3 regions of the Tropicimonas sp. TH_r6 genome follow, and region 3 is predicted to be linked to each of the others. Evidence: riboswitches for the same ligand, from Rfam matches in the RefSeq annotation. Region 3 holds a riboswitch; each other region holds the start of a gene.

Region 1 (7,988 bases), on a different contig from region 3:
CCAGGTCATGGGCGGCGAAGGCTACCGCATGTTCATGCGCACGCTCGCCGGCTATGCGACCCACCCGAATTTCGCCGGCGTGCTGATGGTCGGGCTGGGCTGCGAGATGGCGCAGGTCTCGCTGTTGATGGAAACCTATGGCTTGTCCGAAAGCGCCGGGTTCCACCGGATGGTGATCCAGGAATCGGGCGGCACGCGCAAGACGGTCGAGGACGGCATCGCCCGCATCGAGGCGATGTTGCCCGCGGCAAACGCTGCCGAGCGCGAGTTGGTCGGCGCCGAACATCTCTCGGTCGCCCTGCAATGCGGCGGCTCGGACGGCTATTCCGGCATCACCGCCAACCCCTCGCTCGGCCATGCCGCCGACCTCGTCGTCCGTCATGGCGGCACCGCGATCCTTGCCGAGACACCGGAGATCTTCGGCGCCGAGCACCTGCTGACCCGCCGCGCCGTGCGTCCGGAGGTGGCGGCGAAGCTGCTCGAACGGATCGAGTGGTGGAAGGCCTATATGGAGCGCAATGGCGGTTCGATGGACAACAATCCCAGCCCCGGCAACAAGGCCGGCGGGTTGACGACGATTCTCGAGAAATCGCTCGGCTCTTCGGCCAAAGGCGGCTCGACCAATCTCGTCGGCGTCTATGAATATGCCGAGAAGGTCACCACGCCCGGTTTCGTCTTCATGGACAGCCCCGGCTATGATCCCGCCTCGGTCACGGGACAGGTCGCCTCGGGCGCCAATATCGTCTGCTTCACCACCGGACGCGGCTCGGTCTTCGGCTACAAGCCAGCGCCTTCGTTGAAACTGGCGACCAATTCGGCGCTTTATGAGCGCATGTCCGACGACATGGATGTCGATTGCGGCGAGGTAATCTCGAAAGGCGTGAGCACCGAGGAGATGGGCCAACGCATCTTCGAGCGTTTTCTGGCGATGGCTTCGGGCGAGCGCAGCAAGAGCGAAGAGCTCGGCTTCGGCGACAACGAATTCCTGCCCTGGCTGGTCGGCGCAGTGACCTGACACTGCGTCGGGGACAATCCCGAAGCCCGCAGGCGGAGTCCGCATCGGGTTGAACGACTGCCCTCGACGCTGCGGACCATGTCAGCTCGTGGCAAAGTCGCCCCTCTTTCAGGAAGGCGATCGTCCCTGCGATGACAACGGGATTGCTCATCGTGAAAGTATGCGTGGCCGAGACGGTCAAGTGATCCGTCCTGCCCTCGAGCCGGGTTGAATCGAGCGAGACCTTCCCATCATCCTGTCCGAGAATCAGGGTGGAGTAGATCGGATTGAGGGACATCCCGCGGTCGATGATCCCCAGTTCGAACACTGCCGGCCCAAGACGGAGCGGCACGCTCTGCGTATGCGGCCGCGACTCGTGTCGCGTCTCGTGCGGCAAGCCCCCTCATCCAGTGGCGCCTCGGAGGACAAGCGCTGGTGACACCTGTTTGAAGCCCCTTTGTAGAGAACCTACCGTTTGGTCAGGACGGAGGCGGCGTCCCACCCGTTTGTGCCGCATCGAAGATGCGTTCACCCGGGCGGGCAGGGCCGCGCGCTGCGCGCGCGGTGGGAAATCGGTTCGGTCCGTTCGTAAGCCTCAGCCTTATTGCGGGGTGAGGGCGTGGGGGCAATTCGACTCAGGAGGTAGCAACTTTCCGTCCTGCAGGCGCAGGACGCGGGTCCCCAGCCTGAGGCGAAAATGCGGGTTGTGGCTGACGATCACCATCGCCTGTGGCAGGCCCAGCAGGATATCGACCAGCCGGGCCTCGTTCTCCTCGTCCAGCGCGTTGGTTGGCTCGTCGAGCAGCAGCAGTTCCGGTTCCATCGCCAGCACCGTCGCCAGCGTCACCAGCCGCTTCTCGCCCCCCGACAGCTTGTGGGTGATCCGGTCGCGCAAATGCATCAACCCGAGTTGCCCCAATGTCCTGTCGACAATCTCCATTGCCTCACCCCGGTTGGCTCCGAGATTGAGCGGACCGAAGGCGATATCCTCCGCCACGGTGGGACAGAAAAGCTGGTCATCCGGGTCCTGGAAGACGAAGCCCGCCCGGCGTCGCACATCGTGGAAATCCGCCTCGACCCGGCGCTCCTGGCCAAAGGCCAGGACCCGCCCCGACGAGGGTTTGAGCAACCCCACCGCAATGCGAAGCAGTGTCGATTTGCCGGCGCCGTTATGGCCTGTGATGCAGAGCCGCTCGCCCGACTCCAGCGCCAACGATGCCCCGTTCAGGACAGGCGCGTGATGTGGGTAGGCGAAATGGATCCCCGTGAGTTCAAGCAGCGCCATTGGACAGCTCCATTGCTGCCAACCCGACCAGCATCAATGCGAAACCGGCCACAAAAACCGCATCCGCAGGGCGCCAGGCCATTCGGCCCAGGAGCGGGATGCGCCCGGTGAAGCCGCGGCATTTCATTGCGCCGAGGATGCGCTCCGAGCGCTCCAGCGAGCGCACCAGCATCATGCCGACGAGGAAGCCGAAGCTGCGATAGGAGTGCCAGTTCGTGCCGGGGCGGAAACCGCGCGCTTTCATCGCCTGGCGCAGGCGGAGGTATTCCTCCCGCAGCACGTCGATATAGCGCACCGTGAACATCAGAAGATGCACCAGCGCCTCTGGCACCTTCAGCGAGTGCAGCGCGTGCCCGAGCGTCACCGGCTCCATGGTCGAAACCAGCGCCATCAACGCAAGCACGATGGCATTGGCCTTGAGCGCAATCTCGATGGCCTGCCACAGCCCTTCCCAGGAGGCCGGAAAGCCCCAGAGCGTGAAGATCGGCTCGCCCGGGACCGTGAATGGCAGAAGCGCCAGGATGAAGAGGATGAAACTGTCCATCGCAGCAACGCGTTTCATCGTTCGCACCGCCGGTAGCCGCGAAACCGAGAGCAATGCAAATGCTACGCCGACGGCCGCGCCGAGCGCGAGGAAGCTCTCGCAGGCGACCACGACCACCGCGAACGCCGCCGCCGCGACGATCCGCGCGCGCGGGTCGATCCGGCCGAGCCAGCTCAACTGGCGGTTGGCGCCGGTTGCGGTCAGCGGCTTGTCGAGGGTGGAGATGACAGGGCTCATGCGGTGCCTTTCAGCTTGCGGCGCGCCGCGATGTAGAAGCCGACGCCGAACACCCCGACGATATAGCCAATCCCGCCGAGGATCGTCTGAAGATCGTTCTTTTCCTTGTAGGAATCGATGGACTTTCGCAGCGGGCGCATCTCGTCCCGGACGGCCTTGGCAATTGCCTCGACCTCCTCAGATGTCAGAGACGCGACGGTGACCTGGGGAATGACGGCCGGTATCGCCTCTGTCGGGTCGGTTGGGATTGCCGGCGTTTCCGTCGATGTGCCTCCAGCGGCAGGAACAAGTGGCTGCACATTGCCCTCATTGCCCGACCATCCGATGGTCGCCGCAGCGCCGGGCGTCGCGCCCGCCCCCTTGGCGACGATCTCGGTCACTTCCTCGGCCGCCATCTCGACCTCGGCCACATGCCCAGCGCCCATATCTGCCTTGAAGACATGGATCACGGCCTGCTCGGGCGTGAACAGGAAGAAGCCGTCAACATCGGTCACCGCCTCGCCGAGCTTGTTGCCGTCGCCGTCGAACACCTCGACCAGCTGCCCCGCAGGCGCGTCGCCTCCGGAGAAGCCCAGCTCGCCCTCGATCTGATCGCCCGAGGCAAAGACTCCCATGATGACCTTGTGGGCCAGCGCCGGAAGCGGCGCCGCCGCGATGGCCACCGCAAGAAACAGGGTACGGATCATTGGGGAACTTCCTGCAGGTTGTCGAACAGCTCAGGCTTGACCTGCTTGGCGAGATAGACGGCGGCTCCGGTCAGCAAAGCCTCGACGACCATGACCGGGATATGCGCCACGAAGACCAGTTTAGCGGCGGGAAGAAACTCGTCGCCGGTCAGCGCAAGGGCAGCCGCAACGAAAGCGGTTGTCAGGGCAATGGCAGCACCGCCGCCAATCGCGGCCCAGACCGCGGCGGATCTCTGGCTGCCCGCCTGTACGCGCGGCCCGAGCAGCAGCCCGACCATCACTGCGGGCGCGGCGATGACCAGCGTGTTGACGCCAAGCACAGTCAGCCCGCCGAAGCCAAAAAACACCGCTTGTAGCAGCAACCCGACAAACAGCGCCGGAAAGGCGGCCCAGCCGAGCACGAGCCCAGCAAGACCATTCATGATCAGGTGCACCGAGGACGGCCCAATCGGCACATGGATCAGCGAGGCCACGAAAAACGTGGCCGAAAGAACACCGGCCGCGGGGATTTTCTCCATCGGCAGGTGGCGCAGGCCCTGCGCCAGACCGCCGATGGCGAGCACAGCACCGCCGATCACGACAGGGTTGGACAGGGCTCCGTCAACGATATGCACGGGCGCCGCTCCTCACTCGATGTCCCAGGCGCGGATCCAGATCACCGCATCCTGGCTCAGTTCCTTGCCCTCATACTCGGTCTCGGGCCCGGCTCCGAGCGCCGCGAAACCCCAGTATCCGGCTTTCGGAATGCCGAAAGTGAAATAGCCGGTCTCGTCCGACAGGGCGACGATGGCGCCGGCTGGCGTCGGCTGCGCAGTCATTTCACCTGGGACGTTGGCCTCCATATCCGGCTCGGCGGCCATGAACTCAACCTCGATCTCCGCGCCAGCGACAGGCTTGCCCTCCGAAAGCACCCGACCGGTGAAGCTGGAGCCGGCCAGCACATTGGTCGGCTTGTTCAGCGGCAGGATCTCTGTGGCGAGCCCCTGCGGCTTGTCCCAATCTGTGGGCATGGTGTTGCGGTTCAAATAGGCCTTGGTGATCTGCTGGATATAGATGTCCTCGCTCTCTTCGTAATAGGGCGAGGGAACCAGCACGAGCACGTAATCGCCCGAACGCTTGACCGGAACGGAGGCGTCAAAGGCCGCGGCTTCGTTGCTCGCCCCTTTGAACGTCATGGGAGACAATGTCTCCATAAGGTCGATCTTCTCGCCGCGATGCACGGCGTAGAATTCGAGCGGTTCGCCCATGTCCATCACATGACCGTTCTCGAAAGGATGCCAGAAGATCAGCTTGACCGGAACATCACCGGGCCGCTCGATCATCGTGTCAACCGTGTAGGCAAGTTGGAAATGCGCCGAAGCGACGGTTGCCAAGCCAAGGCTGGCGAAACTTGCCAGCAGGAAGTTACGTACGTACATAACGTCGCCTCTCAAAATGCCGCAATGCGGCGGATCTGAAAGGACGGACGGGGTTTTGGCTCGAAGAGGGTGGACTGCACCAGGACCGCTTCGCGCCAGACGCTCACCCCGGCGTCCGGTGGAATGCCCTGCGGGCGTGCCCACAGGTCTCCTCGGCAGGTCTCCTGGCTCGCGGGTCTCAGCTTGGCCGGCCTTCCCGGGGATTTCCCCAGTGGCTTGTTCGACCGCACTCACCGCTTACAGTTGCGGGGGCAGCCACGGTTTTGGTCCCTGATGGGTACGCCGCACCGTGTTCCCTATTACGTCCCCTGGCGCTTGACTCCGTCCGGGGAACCGAAGATGCGTCCTTGTGGGCGCAGAGGGCAAGCTTTGTCAATCGGGCATATGTGATGAGCGGCTGCACGAAGACAGTCAGCGCCGAGCCGATCAGTTTGGTTGCGCCGACTTCGGAACGCAAGATATCGGGGTACGGGGCATAGAGAAGCCCGTCAGGAGAGCAGCGACATCCTCGACGAAGAAAAACCGTCCTCTGATCGCTTTCGACAGATGCCGTTCACTGTCGACCAATCATGATGCTGCCGCAAGGTCCGCTGACCGCGCATGGCGGGCTTTCACGGAAGCGTACGGCCTGACAAAATGCCGAGTTGGAGACGGACGCGAGCATCGCCCTGTACAGAAGGTTCAAGAAAGACGTGGCGAACCGCAGCGAGGTGCTCGAAGTTATGGAGGCTCGGCAAGCCGTTTCAAAACCCAACTTGCCTGGCTTCGGATTCTGGAGTCTGAATCCGTGTCGATCGAGTGTTGGAGATGTGCATGAGCGTTTGGCCTGAACCTTTTTCCACCGACGGGACATTTGTTTCGCTGGTTCCATTGTCGCAGACACACCGTGCCGATCTCGCCGAGGCGACCGCTGACGGTGAGTTGCATCGGTTGTGGTACACCACGGTCCCAGATGCTGCGGGAATGGAAGCCGAAATAGATCGGCGGTTGGCGCTCAAGACCATGGTGCCCTTTGCCGTGATCGACACATCGACCGGCAAGGCTGTCGGAATGACGACCTACATGAACATCGACGCCCCCAATCGGCGCGTTGAAATAGGATCGACATGGTACCGGAGATCCGTCCAGAGAACGCCGCTCAACACCGAATGCAAGTTGCTGTTGTTGCAGCACGCGTTCGAGACACTGGACTGTATCTGTGTCGAGTTTCGAACCCATTTCGTGAACGTCCAAAGTCGGCGTGCCATCGAGCGTTTGGGGGCGAAGCTTGACGGTATATTGCGCTCCAACATGATCATGGCCAATGGTTCGATCCGCGACACGGCCGTCTACTCGATCATCGCAAGCGAATGGCCGACTGTGAAGGCAAACCTGACATGGCGGCTGGAAAGCCAATCGGGCTGACGCAGTGCGTCAAGCCGAGGGATGCCAAGCGACACGAAGGAGATTTGGTCATGAACGACATCCACGAAGCGATCCGAGCGTATAGAACAGACGATCTTGAAGCTGTGATGGCCGTCTGGAAACGCGCCAATGCGGTTGCTCACCCATTTCTGAGCGAAAGCTTTGTCGCGCAATCCGAACAAGAGATCCGGGACATCTACATGCCGATGACCGAAACCTTCGTCTTGGAGGAAGATGGAGCGATCATCGGGTTCATTGCGCTACTGGGAAACCAGATCGGCGGCTTGTTCCTGGACCCGTCGAAGCACGGCAAGGGGCTTGGCCGCGCTATGGTCGACCACGCAGTCGCCCTCAAAGGCCCGTTGAGAGTCGAGGTGTTTCGCAACAACGCCATTGGGCGTCCATTCTATGAACGGTACGGATTTGAGTTTGTCGAAGACGAGATGCACGAGCCCTCTGGCCAGATGAACCGCAAATTAGCCATGCCGGGTGCCTGACTCTGAGGACCCAGGGCCATCCTTCGATAGAAAGGCAAGGCTCCAAACGGAACCACCATTATCCTTTGAGCTACTCTTTGCCTGCGCAATCGAGTCGCTGTTAGGTCGGCAAAGCGGGTTTTCGGGACATTCTGGCTGCGCCATCCTCGCCACTCTGTCTTGCGACCCTGCCTGCCTGCTGATACGTCTCCCGCAGACGATGCCGGAAGGCTGAACGGGAGAGAGGAAGCTCCGACCCAAACCGGGGGAGCGACTGATCGTCGTCATGGCGGGCGCTTGCAGCCCCCGCACTGGCCCCGTATTGCCCCGGCAGGGCAAGCGAAGGAGCCAGGCCATGTACGTTTTCCGCAAAACCCGCCTCGGGGAGACCCGCGCATGAGCAAGATCGGTGTGATGCTGTGCGGGCATGGCTCGCGCTCCCAGGCCGCCGTGGATCAGTTCGCGGTGCTGGCCGAGAAACTCCCCGCGTTGCTGCCGCAGGACTGGATGGTCGATTACGGCTATCTCGAATTCGCCAACCCGGTGATCCGCGTCGGTCTGGACAACCTGCGGGAAGCCGGTTGCGACCGTATCCTTGCCGTGCCGGGCATGCTCTTCGCCGCCATGCATGCCAAGAACGATATCCCCTCGGTGCTCAACGCCTATGGCGCAGAGCACGGGATCCAGGTCGATTACGGCCGCGATCTCGGCGTCGATGCGAAGATGATCGCCGCCGCCGCCGAGCGTGTGGAAACCGCCGTCGCCAAGGCCAACAAAGAGCAAGGTGAGGTGCCGCTGCACGAGACCTGCCTTGTCGTGATCGGTCGGGGCGCGTCCGATCCGGATGCCAATGCCAATGTCTCCAAGATTGCCCGGATGCTCTGGGAAGGCATGGGCTTCGGCTGGTGCGAGGTCGGCTATTCCGGCGTCACCTTCCCGTTGGT
Region 2 (7,988 bases), on a different contig from region 3:
AGCAGACGCCGATCGGGTCAGCCGGTACGCGACAGGAACCCGTCCATCCGCTCGAGCGCGCGGGAGATATTCTCGGCCGAATTGGCATAGCTCAGCCGGATATAGCCTTCGCCGAGGATGCCGAAATCAGGCCCGCCGATTGTCGCCACGCCCATCTCCTCCAGCAGCGCCGAGGCGAGCGGTTTTGCCTTCCAGCCAGTCTCGCTGACATTGGGGAAGGCATAGAACGCGCCCTTGGGGGTGATGCAGCTCACGCCGGGAAGCGCGTTCAGCCCATCGACCACGAGACGGCGGCGGATGTCGAACTCGGCCAGCATCTCGCCCACTGCGTCCTGCGGACCGGTCAGCGCTTCGAGAGCGGCGAATTGCGCCGGCGCGTTGACGCAGGACCAGGCATTGACCGCCAGCTTGCGCACCTTGTCATAGAGCCCGTCCGGCCAGACCGAATAGCCCAGCCGCCAGCCGGTCATGGCATAGGTCTTGGACCAGCCATTGAGCAGGATCAGCCGGTCGCGGATCTCCGGATAGTCCAGCAGGGTGACATGTTTCTCGCCGTCATAGAGCATCTGGTCATAGATCTCGTCCGACAGGATGGCGACATGCGGGTGCGCGGCGAGGCCGGCAACGAGCTTGTCTACCTCTGCCTTCGGCGTGACACCGCCACAGGGATTGGCCGGCGAGTTGACGATCAGCAGGCGGGTTTCCGGCGTGATCAGCGAGAGGGTCTCCTCTGCCGAGAAACCGAACCCGTTCTCCTCGCGGATCGGCACCGGGACGGGCCGCGCGCCGGTGAACTCGATCATCGAGCGATAGATCGGGAAGCCGGGATCGGGATAGAGGATATCCGCGCCGGGTTCACCGAACATGAGGATGGCGGAGAACATCGTCACCTTGCCGCCCGGCACGACGATCACATTGTCCGGATTGACCTCCGCATTGAAACGACGGTGCAGGTCGGCGGCGACAGCCTCGCGCAGAGGCAGGATACCGGTGGCCGGCGTGTAGCCGTGTTGGCCGTCGCGCAGCGCCTTGATCGCGGCCTCGACGATATTGGGTGGGGTCGGGAAATCCGGCTGACCAATGCCGAGATTGATGATGTCCTTGCCAGTGGCGGCAAGTTCCCCGGCACGGGCGAGCACGGCGAAGGCGTTTTCTTCGCCGATACGGTCGAAGCCTGCGATTGTCTTCATAAGCTTGTCCTTTCGGCGGGGTTCAGGCGCCCCAGGCTTTCACCTGCTGGCGTTGCTCGCCGAGCCCGGCAATGCCGAGATGCATCTCGTCGCCGTCGCGGAGGAATTTCTGCGGTTTCATGCCCATGCCGACGCCCGGGGGCGTGCCGGTGGAGATCACGTCGCCCGGTTGCAGGGTGATGAATTCGCTCAGATGGCTGATGATCTCGGCGACCGTGAAGATCATCTTCGACGTGTTGCCGGTCTGGCAGCGCGCGCCATTCACATCGAGGAACATGTCGAGATCCTGCGGATCCGGCACCTCGTTGGCTGTGACGAGCCAGGGACCGACCGGGCCGAAACCGTCGCTGGACTTGCCCTTGACCCACTGCCCGCCACGCTCGATCTGGAAAGCACGCTCGGACAGGTCATTGACGACGCAATAGCCGGCGACGCTGTCCAACGCCTCTTCAACCGAGACATGCTGCGTCCTCTTGCCGATCACCACGCCAAGCTCGACCTCCCAGTCGGATTTCTCCGAACCCTTGGGCAGGGTGACGGGGTCGTTGGCGCCGGTGGGCGGGCAGACCTTCATGAAGAGGATCGGCTGCTCCGGCGCGTCGAGCCCGGCCTCGGCGGCGTGGTCGGAATAGTTCAACCCGATACAGAAGATGCGGCCGATATCGCCGAGGATCGGGGCGTAATCCGGGCTCTCCAGCGCGGGCAGTGTGGACGGGTCCAGCGCGGCGAGCGCGTCGAGTTCGGCGAGGCTGGCGGCGGTCAGGTCCTCGAGCTTGCCGTCGAGGCTGCGCGGGTTGCCTTCAGCGTCGATCATGGCCGGGATCGTGCCCGACGCGGTGCGGATGCGACAGAGTTTCATGCGTTTCTCCTCCCGGGCGGATCAGCCGCCCTTGCGTATGCGGAATTCCAGATGCGCCCCGTTCTCCGACTGGTCCAGCAGCGTGTGGCCGGCCTCGGTGCAGAAATGCGGGACATCGATCACGGCGGCCGGGTCGTCGGCCAAAACCAGCAGCTCGGCCCCCTCCGGCAAGGGTTTCAACGCCTTGCGGGCCTTGAGAACGGGCAGCGGGCAGAGCAGGCCACGCGCGTCGAGCTGGGTCGGATCGGTCATATCCCGATCTCTAGGCGTAGATTTGCGCGGCGTCCACAGGACATCTCGGCAACGGCCACGCCAATGTGACCCCGTTCCCCCGTGACGCGCGCGCGTCAAGCCGATAGAGCAGATCGGAGAGGAGATCCAATGTTCGGATTTGAAATCATCGACGCCGCGCTTCTGCCGGCCATGGCCATCGCGCTTGTCGCGGGGTTGATCTCGTTTCTGAGCCCCTGCGTGCTGCCCATCGTGCCGCCCTATCTGGCCTATATGGGCGGGATCTCGATGACGGATATGTCGGAAGGGCGCACGGGCCGGCAGCGGGTCATCCTGACAGCGCTGTTCTTCGTGATGGGCCTGTCGACGGTGTTCCTGTTCCTCGGGTTCACAGCTTCCGCCTTTGGCGCCTTCTTTCTACAAAACCAACAGGTTTTCAACAGCCTGGCCGGCGTTCTTGTCATGGTTTTCGGGCTGCATTTCCTTGGCATCATTCGCATCCCCTTCCTCGAACGCGAGGCCCGGCTCGATGCTGGCGACCGCGGCGGCTCGGCCTTTGGCGCCTATATTCTCGGGCTGGCTTTCGCCTTCGGCTGGACGCCCTGTATCGGCCCGCAGCTCGGCGCCATCCTGTCGCTGGCCGCCTCCGAGGCCAGCATCGCCCGCGGCACGCTGCTGCTGGCGGTCTATGCCGCCGGACTTGGCATTCCCTTCCTGTTGGTCGCTGCGTTTTTCCCCTCTTTGAGTGGGCTGATGGGCTGGATGAAGCGGCATATGGCGCAGATCGAACGGGTGATGGGGCTGCTCCTCTGGACCATCGGCCTGCTGATGCTCACCGGCGGCTTCAGCCAGTTCTCCTATTGGTTGCTGGAGACCTTCCCAGCGCTCGCCATGCTCGGCTGAGGCCCTCGGGTGGGACAACCCGCCCATTGCCTCTCTCCCTGCCCTCGCCTAGCTCTCACACCGTCTGGTGCCCGGGACCCTTCCGGGAGAATCGGGAAGGCGGTGCGATTCCGCCACGTGCCCAACGCTGTGAGGTGGACGGGGCGGCAATGGCCACTGGCGCGCGCCGGGAAGGCGCCGCTCCGGGAGAAACCAAGTCAGAAGACCGGCCAGACGAGATGGACCCTTTCCGCGCGGACGGCGGACGGGTCGCCAATTTGCCGCGACAGGGGATTTGTCATGCAGCAAGAGTCCACGCTCGGGCCCGCCGGGCCCTTTTCCGACGAAGAACGCGCCGCCGTCTATCGGGCGATCTATTCGCGTCGCGACGTGCGCAGCCAGTTCACGCCGGCGCCGATCGACGATGCCGTGCTGGAACGACTGTTGACGGCCGCGCATCACGCGCCGTCGGTCGGCTTCATGCAACCATGGAATTTCCTCGTGATCCGCTCCGAGACGGTCAAGGCGCGCATCAGCGCCGGTTTCGAGCGGGCCAATGCGGAGGCGCGGGAAATGTTCCCGGAGGAGAAGCGCAACCTCTACTCAGCGCTCAAGTTGCAGGGGATCGTCGAGGCGCCGGTCAATCTCTGCATCACCTGCGACCGCTCGCGCGGTGGTCGGGTCGTGCTCGGGCGCACGCATGACCTGAACATGGATCTCTATTCCTCCGTCTGCGCGGTGCAGAATCTCTGGCTGGCGGCACGGGCCGAGGGGATCGGAGTCGGCTGGGTGAGCATCATCGAGACGGACGAACTGCGCGAGATCCTCGGACTTCCGGAGAGCGTCGTACCGGTGGCCTATCTCTGCCTCGGGCATGTGACGGAGCTGCATGAGCGCCCGGAGCTGGAGAGCATCGGCTGGCAGAAGCGGCTGCCGCTTGAGGAGCTTGTCTTCGCGGATCGCTGGGGCAACCGGGCCTGACGCCGCCGCACGTGCTGCGCCCCTTCCCGACCCAGCACCCGTGACAATGTCGGTCCCGGAGCACCGCAGACGCGGCCTCCGGGTTCGGCTCTACCGGATGTCCACGGTCACGCTTTCCACAGTGCCGGTGAAGCGCGAAACTTCTTCCGCGCCGATCTCCTCGACCACCGGCGTGGCCAGGTCGATGCCGACATCAGCGGTTTCCTCAGCGGAGAAAATCATCGGCTGGGTGCGCTCGATCCGGCCAGTGGCGACCGTCTCACCGTTCACGATAAGCGTGGCGTCCCCACCCTTGCCCAGACCGCCCCCGTCATAGTCGAACTCGAAGCGGATCTCATGTGTCCCTCCGGGCAGCGGGTCCGTCGCGGCAACCGTATAGGTCGTCAGGCCAAGGAAATTGTACGTGTAGGCCGGCACCCCGTCCTTCACGTAGAGCGACCACCCGCCGAAACGACCGGCCTGGGCGATGATCGTGCCATGACCTCCATCCGCGGGCACCTCGACCGAGGCGGTGATCGTCTTGGACCGGTTCTTGACGTTCAGGAAGACATTCTCGGTCATCCCGGTCATGCCCTCGGCCAGCGTGAGCGAGGTTCGCCCCGCCATCAGGTCCGGCCGTCCGGCAATGGCCGGGTTCATGCGCTCAAGGACACGATCGTCGATCGGCAGCACGTGGTTGCGTCCGGCTTCGATCATGAAGATGGTCTTGAGCTCCGCGAGCTTCTCGGGATGCGCCTCGGACAGGTCCTGCGAGAGGCTGAAATCACTCTTCGTATCGAAGAGTTCCCAAGCGTCGTCCGTCAGCGCGGCGCGCGGTTTTGCCTCCCAAGGCGCCTTGTGGATCGTGCGGGCCAGCCAGCCATCGCGATAGATCGCGCGGTTGGCGAACATCTCGAAATACTGCGTGGTGTGGCGCTCCGGCACGTCGGCATCGTCAAAGGCATAGATCATGCTGGTGCCCTGGATCGGAACTTGCGGCACACCGTTCACCATGCGCGGCTCCGGAAGGCCAATCGCTTCGAGGACGGTCGGAACCACGTCGATCACATGGGTGAACTGATCACGCAGCTCGCCCCGCGCCGCGAAGCCCTCGGGCCAGTGGACAGCCATCCCGACCTTGGTTCCGCCGAAATCCGAGCCGACCTGCTTGACCCATTTGTAAGGTGTGTCGAAAGCCACGGCCCAACCGGCGGCCATGTGGTTGAAGGTCTCCGGACCGCCCCAGACGTCGTGATATTCCAGCATGTCCTGGACACTCAGCTCGGCGCCGTTGAAATAGGTCATCTCGTTGAAAAGACCGTTGCGCCCGCCTTCGGCGCTCGTGCCATTGTCGCCAAAGACGAAGAATATCAGCGTATTGTCGAGTTGACCCGTTTCCTCGACCGCATCGATCACCCGGCCGATCTCACGATCCGTCATCTCGATAAAGGCCGCGAATACCTCCACCTGCCGCGTGAAGAGCGTCTTCTCATCCTCGCTCAGGCTGTCCCAGTCGGGGATGGCCTCGGGCTTTGGCGGAAGCACGGTGCCTTCGGGGGCAATCCCCGTGGCAACCTGACGGGAGAGGATCTCCTCGCGCAACGTGTCCCAGCCCTGGTCGAACCGCCCCTTCCATTGCGCGCTCAGATCCTGCGGTACGTGATGCGGTGCATGGGTCGCGCCGGGCGCGAAATAGACGAAGAAGGGCTTGTCCGGGGTCAGCGCTTTCTGGAACTTGATCCAGTCAACCGCCTTGTCGGTCATGTCGGGAAGGAAATGATAGTCCGGGTCGGCGGGCAACGTGACCGGGCTCACCCCGTCATAGATCGACGGCGCCCATTGGTTGGTCTGTCCACCGATGAAACCATAGAACTTGTCGAAACCCTGCCGGGTTGGCCAGCGGTCATGCGGCCCCGCGACGCTGACCTCCCAGGCCGCTGTTTCATGCCATTTGCCAAAGGCGGCTGTGCTGTAGCCGTTGAGGCGGAGGATCTCGGCCAGTGGCGCCACCGTGTCCGGGATCATCCCGGTATCGCCGGGAAAGGAGGTCGCGCTCTCGGTCACACCGGCCATGTTGTTGACGTGATGGTTTCGCCCGCTTTTCAGAGCGGCGCGGGTCGGAGAGCAGACGGAGGTGGTGTGGAAATTGGTGAAGGCCACCCCCTCGGCGGCAAGCGCGTCGAATTCCGGCGTCGGGACGGGCCCGCCAAACGCGGACGTGCCGGCAAAGCCGAGATCATCCACCAGGACAATGACCACATTGGGGGCGTTTTCCGGCGCGGAGACGCGAAAGAGCGGCGGCGCCTCGACATTTCGCGCATCAAGCGCATCGAAGGACTGCACCGGCGGCGCTGCGATCGGAAGAACCGAGCGATCTATTTCCGGCTCCGCAGCCGCGGTCATGGCGCAGAGGCACGCCGCCGCCGTGGCTATCGACATCCCGCGAAATACTGGCGAAATCATTTCTTTCTCCCTTTTCCGGTCAGAACCGGCGTTTTCAGAGCAGGGCCTGTCCTCTGCCTGCGCAGGTCACGTGTTCTTAACCCATTGGAAGCTTTCATGTTTGCCTTTTGGTGCCAGATCCTGTTTCGTGGATGAACACGACGTCGCACCATCGGAAGGTTGAGTGGCACGCAATGGGAGGGACGATTCCACTTATCCGCGCTTCGGCGTTGATACCGATGCTGAAATGGATGTCCAGGCGCGGACGGGACACCGACGCCGCGCTGGCCGCTGTCGATCTGGCCTGGTACCCTTGGACAGACCCGATGGTGCCGATCCCACTCCTGAATACGGTGGAATTCCTGCGCAATCTCGGGCGCAGCGAGGGTCCGGACATCCCGTTTCGCGTCGTTGGCGATACCGGCCTGTTCGACCTCGCGATGCTGGCACGTGTGGCGCTTGGCACCAGAACGCCGCGATCGGCGCTCGACCGGATCGCCGCAGCGATGCCCTATCACTGCTCGCATGAGGTGTTCCGGATCGTGGAGGATCAGGGCGATTGTGTCATTTCCGACGCGTGGCCGATCCGTTTCGATGCCGAAGCGCGCCACCTGATCGATCAATACCTAACCGCGATGCTGGGCGTGATGTTCGGCCTGACCCGGGCTGGCCCCGCGATCCGCGCGAAAGTCTCGATGGTTCCGCATCCGCAGCACGGTTTCAGGCATCTCGCGCCCTATGAAGACCGTTTCGTCTTCCGCGAGACAGCGGGCCCCGTGGAGATTCGGATCGCGCTCCGCGACGCCAATGCCGGGTTTCGCGCCGTCGCCCGGGACCGGATGCGCGGCATCGATGTCACCAACTGGGCACCGCTGGCGGGTGATGGCAGCCTGTCCCACTCGGTCCAGGTCGTGCTGCCGGGACTGCTTGCCCATGGAGCGCCCGGCATCGACCGGATCGCTGGATATGCCGGGATGAGCCGCCGCAGTTTCCAACGTCGCCTGGTTGGGGAGGGCGCCCGGTATTCCGATCTGCTCGATGCGCTGCGCATGGAGATGTTGCAACGCCTCTCGGAGGAGCCGGACCTGTCACTTGGCGAAATATCCGCAAGGCTGGGCTATGCGCGCCAATCCACGCTCTCACGGGCGGCGCGGCGATGCATCGGGCAAACCCCGAGCGAAGCCCGTTTGCGCTCAAAGCCGGTTTCTGGACCCTCCGCGCGGTGACTCGCGGGTTCGAGTGTCGGGACACGCGCTGTCCGGTCCACTGTCCCGCAAGCCTGTCTCGATGGAGCAATCCCCTCCCGCGTCCTTGGCTCGCCTCACCGCGCCAGCACAAGCTCCACCTTCAGCCCGCCCATCTCCGCGCTTTCGCCGAGCCGCAAGTTGCCGCCATGGCGCCGCGCAATGTCATGCGCAATCGCC
Region 3 (7,988 bases):
CCGGCGAGCTGTCCGGCAAAGAGTTCCGGATAGCCACCGGGCAGGTAGACCGCGTCGGAGAGCGGGTCCGGGCCCTTGTCGTCAAGCGGCGAGAAGGGAAGGATCTGCGCGCCCTGCGCGTGCCAGTCGGCGAGCAGATGCGGATAGGCGAAGGCGAAAGCGGCGTCCGAGGCGACGGAGATCCGGCGGCCGAGTGGCGGCAGGCGGGCGAAGTCGCCCTCGCCCGAAGGGAGCGGCTCCGCGGCGTCGAGGATCGCGTCGAGATCCAGAGAAGCGATAACCCGGTCGGCGGCGCGGTCGAGGAAGGCGTCGAGCCCCTCCGTCTCGCCGGCCTGCACGAGGCCGAGATGCCGTTCCGGCAGGTGCAGGGCGGTGTCGCGGGTCAGGGCGCCGAAAACGGTCGTTCCCGCCTCGTCGAGCGGCCGCGCAGCCATCGTGGCATGTGCCTTGGTCCCGGCGCGGTTCAGGATCACCCCGGCCAACGGCAGGTCCGGCCGCAACGCCTGCAGCCCAATCGCCGGCAGCAGCGCCGATTGCCCGGATTTGGCAACGTCCAGCACCAGCAAGATGGGCAGTCCCAGCACCTCCGCGAGATCCGCTGCCGAACCCTTGCCGTCACGCCCTGCGTCGAGCACGCCCATCGCCCCCTCGACCACGAGCAGCTCGCCCCCCTGCGCGGATGCCCGCGCCCGCAGCGCTTCCGGCGGCATCGACCAGGCATCGAGATTGACCGATGGCGCGCCGCAGGCGGCTTCGTGAAAGGCTGGGTCGATATAGTCCGGGCCGCTCTTGGCCGCGCGCACGTCAATGCCGCGCCGCTTCAGCGCCCGGAGCAAGCCAAGCGTCACCGTTGTCTTGCCAGCGCCCGAGGTTGGCGCGGCGATCACGAAGCCGCGCGCGCTCATGAGACTTGCCGGGTCCCTCCGGTTCCGAGCGGATCGAGATCCCGCACCGGCTCGCCGCGCAGCTGCCCGGCCCAGTCGATCACCTGACGCAGCGCCACCACACGACCGACGCAGACAATCGCCGGCGCCTCCATGCCATGGTCCTGTGCATCGGCCGCAGCCTTGCCCAGCGTCGTTTCCAGTACGCGCATCTCCGGACGAGTCGCATTGGAGACAATGGCGACAGGCTCGTCGGCCGCGCGCCCGGCACCAAGAAGATTTCCGGTGATCTGCTTCAGATGTTTCATCGCCATATAGATCACGATCACCTGGCTGCCCCTGGCGATGGAAGGCCAGTCGATGGCCGAAGGCGTCGCGCCGGACTGGTCATGTCCAGTCAGAAAAGTCACCGCCTGATTGACGTCCCGATGGGTCACGGGGATGCCGGCAAAGGCCAGCCCGCCAATGCCCGCCGAGATGCCCGGCGTCACGCGGATCGGCACGCCGGCCTGCACCAGCGTCTGCGCTTCCTCGCCGCCACGCCCGAAAACGAAGGGATCGCCGCCCTTGAGCCGCAGCACCTTCTTGCCGGCCCGCGACAGCTCGATCAGCCGCAGCGAAATATCGCGCTGCTTGGCCGAAGGCTTGCCGCCGCGCTTGCCGGCATATTCCATCTCCGTCTCCGGGCGGCGCCATTCGAGGATCCGCGGGTCAACCAGCGCGTCATGCACGATCACATCCGCTTCGCGCAGCGCGTACAGCGCCTGCAGCGTCAACAGGCCAGGCTCGCCCGGCCCCGCACCAACAAGCCAGACAAGGCCCGGCGGGAATTCGGGCCAATCGTGATCGGGAAGCGTGATAGCGGTCTCATTCGTCATGGCGCGCACCTTATCGCTGCGCAGCGGCAATGGCGAGATCCACGGGCGTCCTTCTTTCGCCCTGTCGCGACATGTCGCAATCCGGCTATACCTCGCTCCATGAGCAGGAAACCGACAGGCCCCCTCCGCACCGGCTACACCACTGGCGCCTGTGCCACGGCCGCCGCCGCCGCCGCCGCCGGCGCGTTGGTGACGGGCGAATGGGTCGATCCGGTCGAAATCACGCTGCCCCGGGGCCAAACGGCGTTTTTCGCGTTGGTGGCCGCCGAGTCGGGCGAAGGCTGGGCGCGGGCTTCGGTCATCAAGGATGCGGGGGACGACCCGGACGTGACCCATGGCGCACAGATCACTGTGACCGTGCGGGCGGGCGCGTCGGGAGATGGCCTGCGGTTTATTGCCGGCGAGGGCGTCGGCACAGTGACCCGCCCCGGCCTGCCGATCCCGCCGGGCGAAGCGGCGATCAACCCTGTCCCGCGCGAAATGATGACCCGCGCGCTTGGCGATCTCTGTGCAGCCGCCGCGATTCCCTGCGATTTCGACATCGAGGTCAGCATTCCGGACGGTGCCGCCATCGCGGAGAAGACCTGGAACCCGCGCCTCGGCATCCTTGGCGGGCTCTCGATTCTCGGAACGACCGGCATTGTCCGCCCCTTCTCCTGTGCGGCCTGGATCGCTTCGATCCATCGCGGCATCGATGTTGCCCGCGCCGCCGGGTTGCCCCATGTCTGCGGCTCCACGGGCGCCACATCCGAGAAGGTTGCGCAGGCACGCTTCGGCCTGCCCGACCACGCCATGCTCGACATGGGCGATTTCGCAGGCGGAATGCTGAAATACCTCGCCCGACACCCTGCCCCGCGCGTCACTATCGCCGGCGGCTTCGGTAAGCTGACCAAGCTGGCGCAGGGTGCGATGGATCTGCATTCCGCCCGCTCGCAAGTCGATTTCGAGGCGCTGGCCGATCTTGCGGCAACACTTGGCGCGGACAGAGCCGAAATCGCGGGGTGCAACACCGCCAACCAGGCGCTCGGCATTGTCGGCGCGCCGCTGGCCTGTGCCATCGCAGAAGCCGCACGGAACAGAGCGCAGGCGGTGGTGTCGAAAGCCGATATCACGGTCGACATCCTGATGATCGACCGCGCCGGTGCCCTCGTCGCCCTGGCCGATGCCGACGGAGCGCGGGCGCCGTGAACAATGCGCATCTCCTGCTGCTTGGCGGCACGTCGGAGGCGCGCGATCTCGCCAACGCGCTGTCTCGACATCCCCTGCGCCTGACGGTGTCCCTCGCCGGCAGGACCCGGGCCCCGGCCGCCTATCCCGGCCAGCTGCGCCTTGGCGGCTTCGGAGGGGCGGACGCGCTGGCCGCCTGGCTGCGAGACGAAGGCGTCTCCCTGCTGGTCGATGCGACTCACCCCTTCGCCGCCAGGATCTCGGCCAATGCGGCGCTGGCCGCCAGCCATGCCAGCATCCCGCTCCTGCGGATGGAGCGCCCGGGCTGGACAGCCGGTCCACACGAAGACTGGCAGCACGTCCCAAGTCTGGAGGCCGCAATCACGGCGCTGCCACGCGGCGCGCGCGCCTTTCTGACGACGGGTTCCGGCTCCGCACCGGCACTCGGCTCGCGGCCTGACGTCACGCTCTTGTTGCGCGCCATCGAGCCGTTGAAGGATCTGCCGCCACATGTCGACCAGATCCTCGCCCGACCGCCCTTCAGCGAGGCGCAGGAACGCGCCTTTATCGAGACTCACGCCATCACCCACTTGGTCAGCAAGAACTCCGGCGGCGCGGGACGGGCCAAGCTCGACGCCGCCGTCGCCTGTCGTATCCCGGTCCTGATGATCGACCGCCCTGCACTCCCGCCAGATGGGCACACCATCCATGACAGCGCTACCGCGCTTGCAGCCATCGCAAACCTGCTCGCGCTTGACACGGCTTCGGACCGGACCCCATAACCGCCCCACGAGGTTCCCGGAGATCCGCTCCGGGCCAAGAGGGAACGCGCTGCCCCGAGGGGGCGAAACGCGGCCGCCCCCGCGACTGTACGCGGCGAGCCGGCACCCCGCGCCACTGGTGAGAGCCGGGAAGGCGGGTGTGGGCCGAGACCCGCGAGCCAGGAGACCTGCCTCGTGACTGCCGGCTTCAGGCCGGTGCGGGATATGGCTCGGGCGGGGTGCTCCGGGCAATCCGGGCGTCCGCTGCCCCCCGCAAAGATTCGCACCCGGGAACAACGCTTGAGGAGCCAGATCGATGGCACAGAAGATCCCCGCAACGGTCGTGACCGGCTTTCTCGGCGCCGGCAAGACGACGCTGATCCGGCATCTGGTCGAAAACGCGAATGGCAAGCGCATCGCGCTCATCATCAACGAGTTCGGCGATCTCGGCGTCGATGGCGAGATCCTCAAGGGCTGCGGCATTGAGGGCTGCAAGGATGAGGACGTGGTCGAGCTGTCCAATGGCTGCATCTGCTGCACCGTGGCCGAAGATTTCCTCCCCGCGATTCAAAAGCTTATCGACCGTGGCGAGGCTCCCGACCATATCGTCATCGAGACCTCCGGCCTTGCCCTCCCGCAGCCGCTGGTCCGAGCCTTCAACTGGCCCGATATCCGCACCCGCGTGACCGTTGACGGCGTGGTGGCCGTGGTCGACGGCCCGGCGCTGTCCGAGGGCCGGTTTGCCGCCAACGAAGCGGCGGTCGATGCCCAGCGCGAGGCCGATGACACGATCGACCACGAGACCCCGCTCTCGGAACTCTTCGAAGACCAACTTGCCTGCGCCGATATGGTTGTTGTCAACAAGGCCGACCTGCTGGGAAGCGCGGCAGCCGGCATGCTCACCGAGAAGCTGCGCGGCGAGGTCCGCAAGGGCGTCTCGGTGCTGCATTCGGAGATGGGCGTTGTCGATTCGGCGGTGCTTCTGGGGCTCGGCATGGGCGCCGAGGAGGACATGGCGGGCCGTCACGAGGTCCATCACCATCACCACCATGACGATGATGACGACCATGATGATCACGACGATCATGATCACGAGCACGCCCATGGACATGACGAGTTCGAAAGCTTCGTCGTCACCCGTCCCGAGATCGCCGACCCGGCGGCCTTCGCCGAGCAGGTGGCCGAGGTGATCCGAACCCATGACATCCTGCGTCTGAAAGGGTTCGCGGCCGTCTCCGGAAAGCCGATGCGGCTGACGGTCCAGGCTGTCGGCCCGCGCATCGACAGCTATTTCGACCGCCCCTTTGCCGCCGAAGAGACCCGCGAGACACGGCTCGTGGTGATCGGACAGGCCGGGCTCGACCGTCTCGCCATCGAAAAGGCCCTCGCGGCATGAGCGAGTTTACCATCCGCCGCGCCAATCCGCGCGAGGCCGGCGCAACGGGGCTGCTTCAGGCCAGCCACGGGTTGCTGGACTCGATGTTCCCCGGCGATTCCAACCACTACCTGTCGATTGACGGGCTCTGCATGCCGGGGATCCATTTCTTTGTTGCCGAGCGGGGCGGCCGGAGTCTCGGCTGCATCGCCCTGGCCGAGCGGAAAGGCTATGGCGAGCTGAAATCGATGTTCGTCAACCCGGATGCGCGCGGCATGGGAATCGGTGACGCCCTTGTCGATCATGCAACTGACGTGGCGCAGGAGCGGAATCTCGGGATGCTCAAGCTCGAGAGCGGCAACACGCTGGAACACGCGCACAGGCTCTATCGCCGCCATGGCTTCAGCAATTGCGAACGGTTCGGAGAATATCCCGACAGCCCGCATTCGATCTTCATGGAAAAGGCGCTCTGAATGCATCTGCTCGCGGCCACGCCCGGCCAGGTTTCGGATGGCAGCGAACCGGTCGATCCCGGCCAGACGCCCGCCGATGTGATCTTCCTCTCGGCGGCGGACACGGAACTGGCCGCGCTCTCGGAGGCGCGACAAGGACTGGGCGAGGCCGCGCCGAGCCTGCGACTGGCCAATCTCGGCTGGCTTTCGCATCCATTCTCGGTCGACAAATATATCGGCGACACGGCCGAGCGCTCGAAGCTGGTCATCGTGCGGGTTCTGGGCGGAGCGGCATACTGGACGTATGCGGTTGAGCAACTCGCGGCACGGCTGCGGGCGGCTGGCGTGCCGCTGGCGCTGTTGCCGGGCGATGACAAGCCGGATGAGGAATTGCTTTCGCTCTCCACTGTTTCGACACGGGACTGGCAGGCGCTCTGGGCCTATTGCATCGAAGGCGGGCCGCAGAACGCCGCCCATCTGTTGCAACTCGCCTCCCACATGCTTGAGAAGGGCGAGCGCCCCTCCGAGGCCGAACCGCTTCTGCGCGCCGGCCTGTACTGGCCGGGCGAGGCGCGGGCGGATCTCGATGTCCTGCGCCAACACTGGACAGAAGGCGCGCCGGTCGTCGCGATTTCCTTTTACCGTGCGTTGCTGCAAGGGGCGGGGCTGCACCCGATCAACCAACTGGTGAAGGCGCTGCTCAGGCGTGGGTTGAACCCGCTGCCGGTCTTCGTGGCCTCACTGAAAGACCCGGTCTCGATCTCGACGCTGGAGCGCATCTTTGCCGAGCATGCGCCGGATGTGGTGCTGAACGCGACGAGCTTTGCCGTCTCCTCGCCCGATCCTGCGCAGTGGAAGGGTGAGCGGCCGGCAACCGTGCTGGATGCGCCGGGCGCACCGGTCCTGCAGGTTGTGCTGTCAGGCGGCTCGGAAGAGGCCTGGGAAGAAGCCGAGCGCGGGCTTGCGGCGCGCGACATCGCAATGAACGTGGCGCTGCCGGAGGTCGATGGGCGCATCCTGACCCGCGCGATCTCTTTCAAAAGCCAAGCCTATTTCGATGAAGCGACGGAATGCGCCATCGCCTCCTACCGTGCGCGCGGCGACCGGGTGCAGTTCGTGGCCGATCTGGCGGCGAATTGGGCGCGGTTGCGACGCAAATCGCCGGGCGAGCGGCGCGTGGCACTGGTTCTGGCAAATTACCCCAACAAGGATGGCCGACTGGCCAATGGCGTCGGGCTGGACACGCCGGCTTCGACGGTAACGGTACTCGAGGCTTTGAAAGCAGAGGGCTACGCGGTCGAGGATGCGCCGGCGGATTCGGCCGCGCTGATGGAACAGATCCTCGCCGGTCCGACCAATTGGCTGACCGACCGCGCGACACGTCAGGGCGGCGAACGGTTGTCACTGGACGCCTACCGCACAGCCTATGACGGGTTGCCGCTGGAAACCCGCCAGGCGATGGAGGATCGCTGGGGCGCGCCGGAGAACGACCCCTTCCTCGACGGCGAGGGTTTCGCGCTGTCGATCCTGCGCTATGGCAATCTGCTGGTCGGCATCCAGCCCGCACGGGGCTACAATATCGACCCCGAAGAGACCTATCACGCACCGGACCTCGTGCCGCCGCATAACTACCTCGCCTTCTATATCTGGTGCCGCGAGGCTTTTGGCTGCGATGCCATCGTCCATATGGGCAAGCATGGCAACCTTGAATGGCTGCCCGGCAAGGCGGTGGCGCTGTCGGAGGCATGCTTCCCGGAAGTGGCACTCGGGCCGGTGCCGCATGTCTACCCGTTCATCGTCAACGACCCCGGCGAGGGGACACAGGCGAAGCGCCGCTCCCAGGCGGTGATCGTGGATCACCTGACACCGCCGCTGACACGCGCCGAGACCTATGGGCCGCTGCGCGACCTCGAAGCGCTGGTGGACGAGTATTACCAGGCCGCTGGCGTGGACCCCCGCCGGATCTCCTACTTGCGCGACGAGATCCTGTCGCTGATGGAAGCAACGGGCTTGGGCGTGGATGCAGGCGTTGCCTTGGGCGACGATTCCGATAGCCGCCTGCAGAAACTCGACGCCTATCTCTGCGAGTTGAAGGAAAGCCAGATCCGCGACGGGCTGCATATCTTCGGACAGGCGCCGCAGGGTCGTTTGGCAACAGATCTGCTCGTTGCGCTGACCCGTGTGCCGCGCGGTGACGGCACGGAGCGGGACGCCTCTCTCCTGCGCGCGCTGGCGGCCGATTTCGGAATGCAGTTCGATCCGCTGAATTGCGACATGGCCGCGTCATGGAATGGACCGCGCCCAGCCGGACTGTCGGATTTGGTGGTGCCGCCTGCTGACGCAGGCGACACGGCGGACCGCTGGTGACAGCGTAGAACGTCTGGAACTCTTTGCCGCCGCTCTGGTCGGCGGGGAGATTTCCGAGGCGCCGGGGCCGCATTCGGCGGCGGTGCTGGACGGCATCCAGGCGT

The links. A riboswitch is a leader RNA that binds a small molecule or an ion and turns the genes downstream of it on or off. The one in region 3 is predicted to bind cobalamin.
Region 1: it holds a riboswitch for cobalamin, as region 3 does, so the genes downstream of both, R3X27_RS10290 (DUF4198 domain-containing protein) here and cobW (cobalamin biosynthesis protein CobW) in region 3, are expected to answer to the same signal.
Region 2: it holds a riboswitch for cobalamin, as region 3 does, so the genes downstream of both, bluB (5,6-dimethylbenzimidazole synthase) here and cobW (cobalamin biosynthesis protein CobW) in region 3, are expected to answer to the same signal.

Annotation. Positions count from the first base shown of each region.
Region 1 covers NZ_JAWMPX010000008.1:113,401-121,388, reverse strand. Annotated here, with positions in the region: gene R3X27_RS10315 (altronate dehydratase family protein) at 1-1,015, shown strand, start outside; gene R3X27_RS10310 (ABC transporter ATP-binding protein) at 1,596-2,279, opposite strand; gene cbiQ (cobalt ECF transporter T component CbiQ) at 2,266-3,060, opposite strand; gene R3X27_RS10300 (cobalt ABC transporter permease) at 3,057-3,746, opposite strand; gene cbiM (cobalt transporter CbiM) at 3,743-4,360, opposite strand; gene R3X27_RS10290 (DUF4198 domain-containing protein) at 4,373-5,164, opposite strand; cobalamin riboswitch at 5,301-5,517, opposite strand; gene R3X27_RS10285 (GNAT family protein) at 5,978-6,568, shown strand; gene R3X27_RS10280 (GNAT family N-acetyltransferase) at 6,619-7,065, shown strand; gene R3X27_RS10275 (sirohydrochlorin chelatase) at 7,441-7,988, shown strand, end outside.
Region 2 covers NZ_JAWMPX010000019.1:2,790-10,777, reverse strand. Annotated here, with positions in the region: gene R3X27_RS17035 (pyridoxal phosphate-dependent aminotransferase) at 18-1,190, opposite strand; gene R3X27_RS17030 (fumarylacetoacetate hydrolase family protein) at 1,213-2,049, opposite strand; gene R3X27_RS17025 (sulfurtransferase TusA family protein) at 2,071-2,301, opposite strand; gene R3X27_RS17020 (cytochrome c biogenesis CcdA family protein) at 2,431-3,183, shown strand; cobalamin riboswitch at 3,232-3,412, shown strand; gene bluB (5,6-dimethylbenzimidazole synthase) at 3,463-4,143, shown strand; gene R3X27_RS17010 (arylsulfatase) at 4,234-6,585, opposite strand; gene R3X27_RS17005 (helix-turn-helix transcriptional regulator) at 6,759-7,790, shown strand; gene R3X27_RS17000 (ATP-binding protein) at 7,886-7,988, opposite strand, start outside.
Region 3 covers NZ_JAWMPX010000017.1:49,091-57,078, forward strand. Annotated here, with positions in the region: gene R3X27_RS16125 (cobyrinate a,c-diamide synthase) at 1-905, opposite strand, end outside; gene cobA (uroporphyrinogen-III C-methyltransferase) at 902-1,762, opposite strand; gene R3X27_RS16135 (cobalt-precorrin-5B (C(1))-methyltransferase) at 1,862-2,950, shown strand; gene R3X27_RS16140 (cobalt-precorrin-6A reductase) at 2,947-3,711, shown strand; cobalamin riboswitch at 3,705-3,901, shown strand; gene cobW (cobalamin biosynthesis protein CobW) at 4,007-5,086, shown strand; gene R3X27_RS16150 (GNAT family N-acetyltransferase) at 5,083-5,538, shown strand; partial or broken gene cobN (cobaltochelatase subunit CobN) at 5,539-7,988, shown strand, end outside.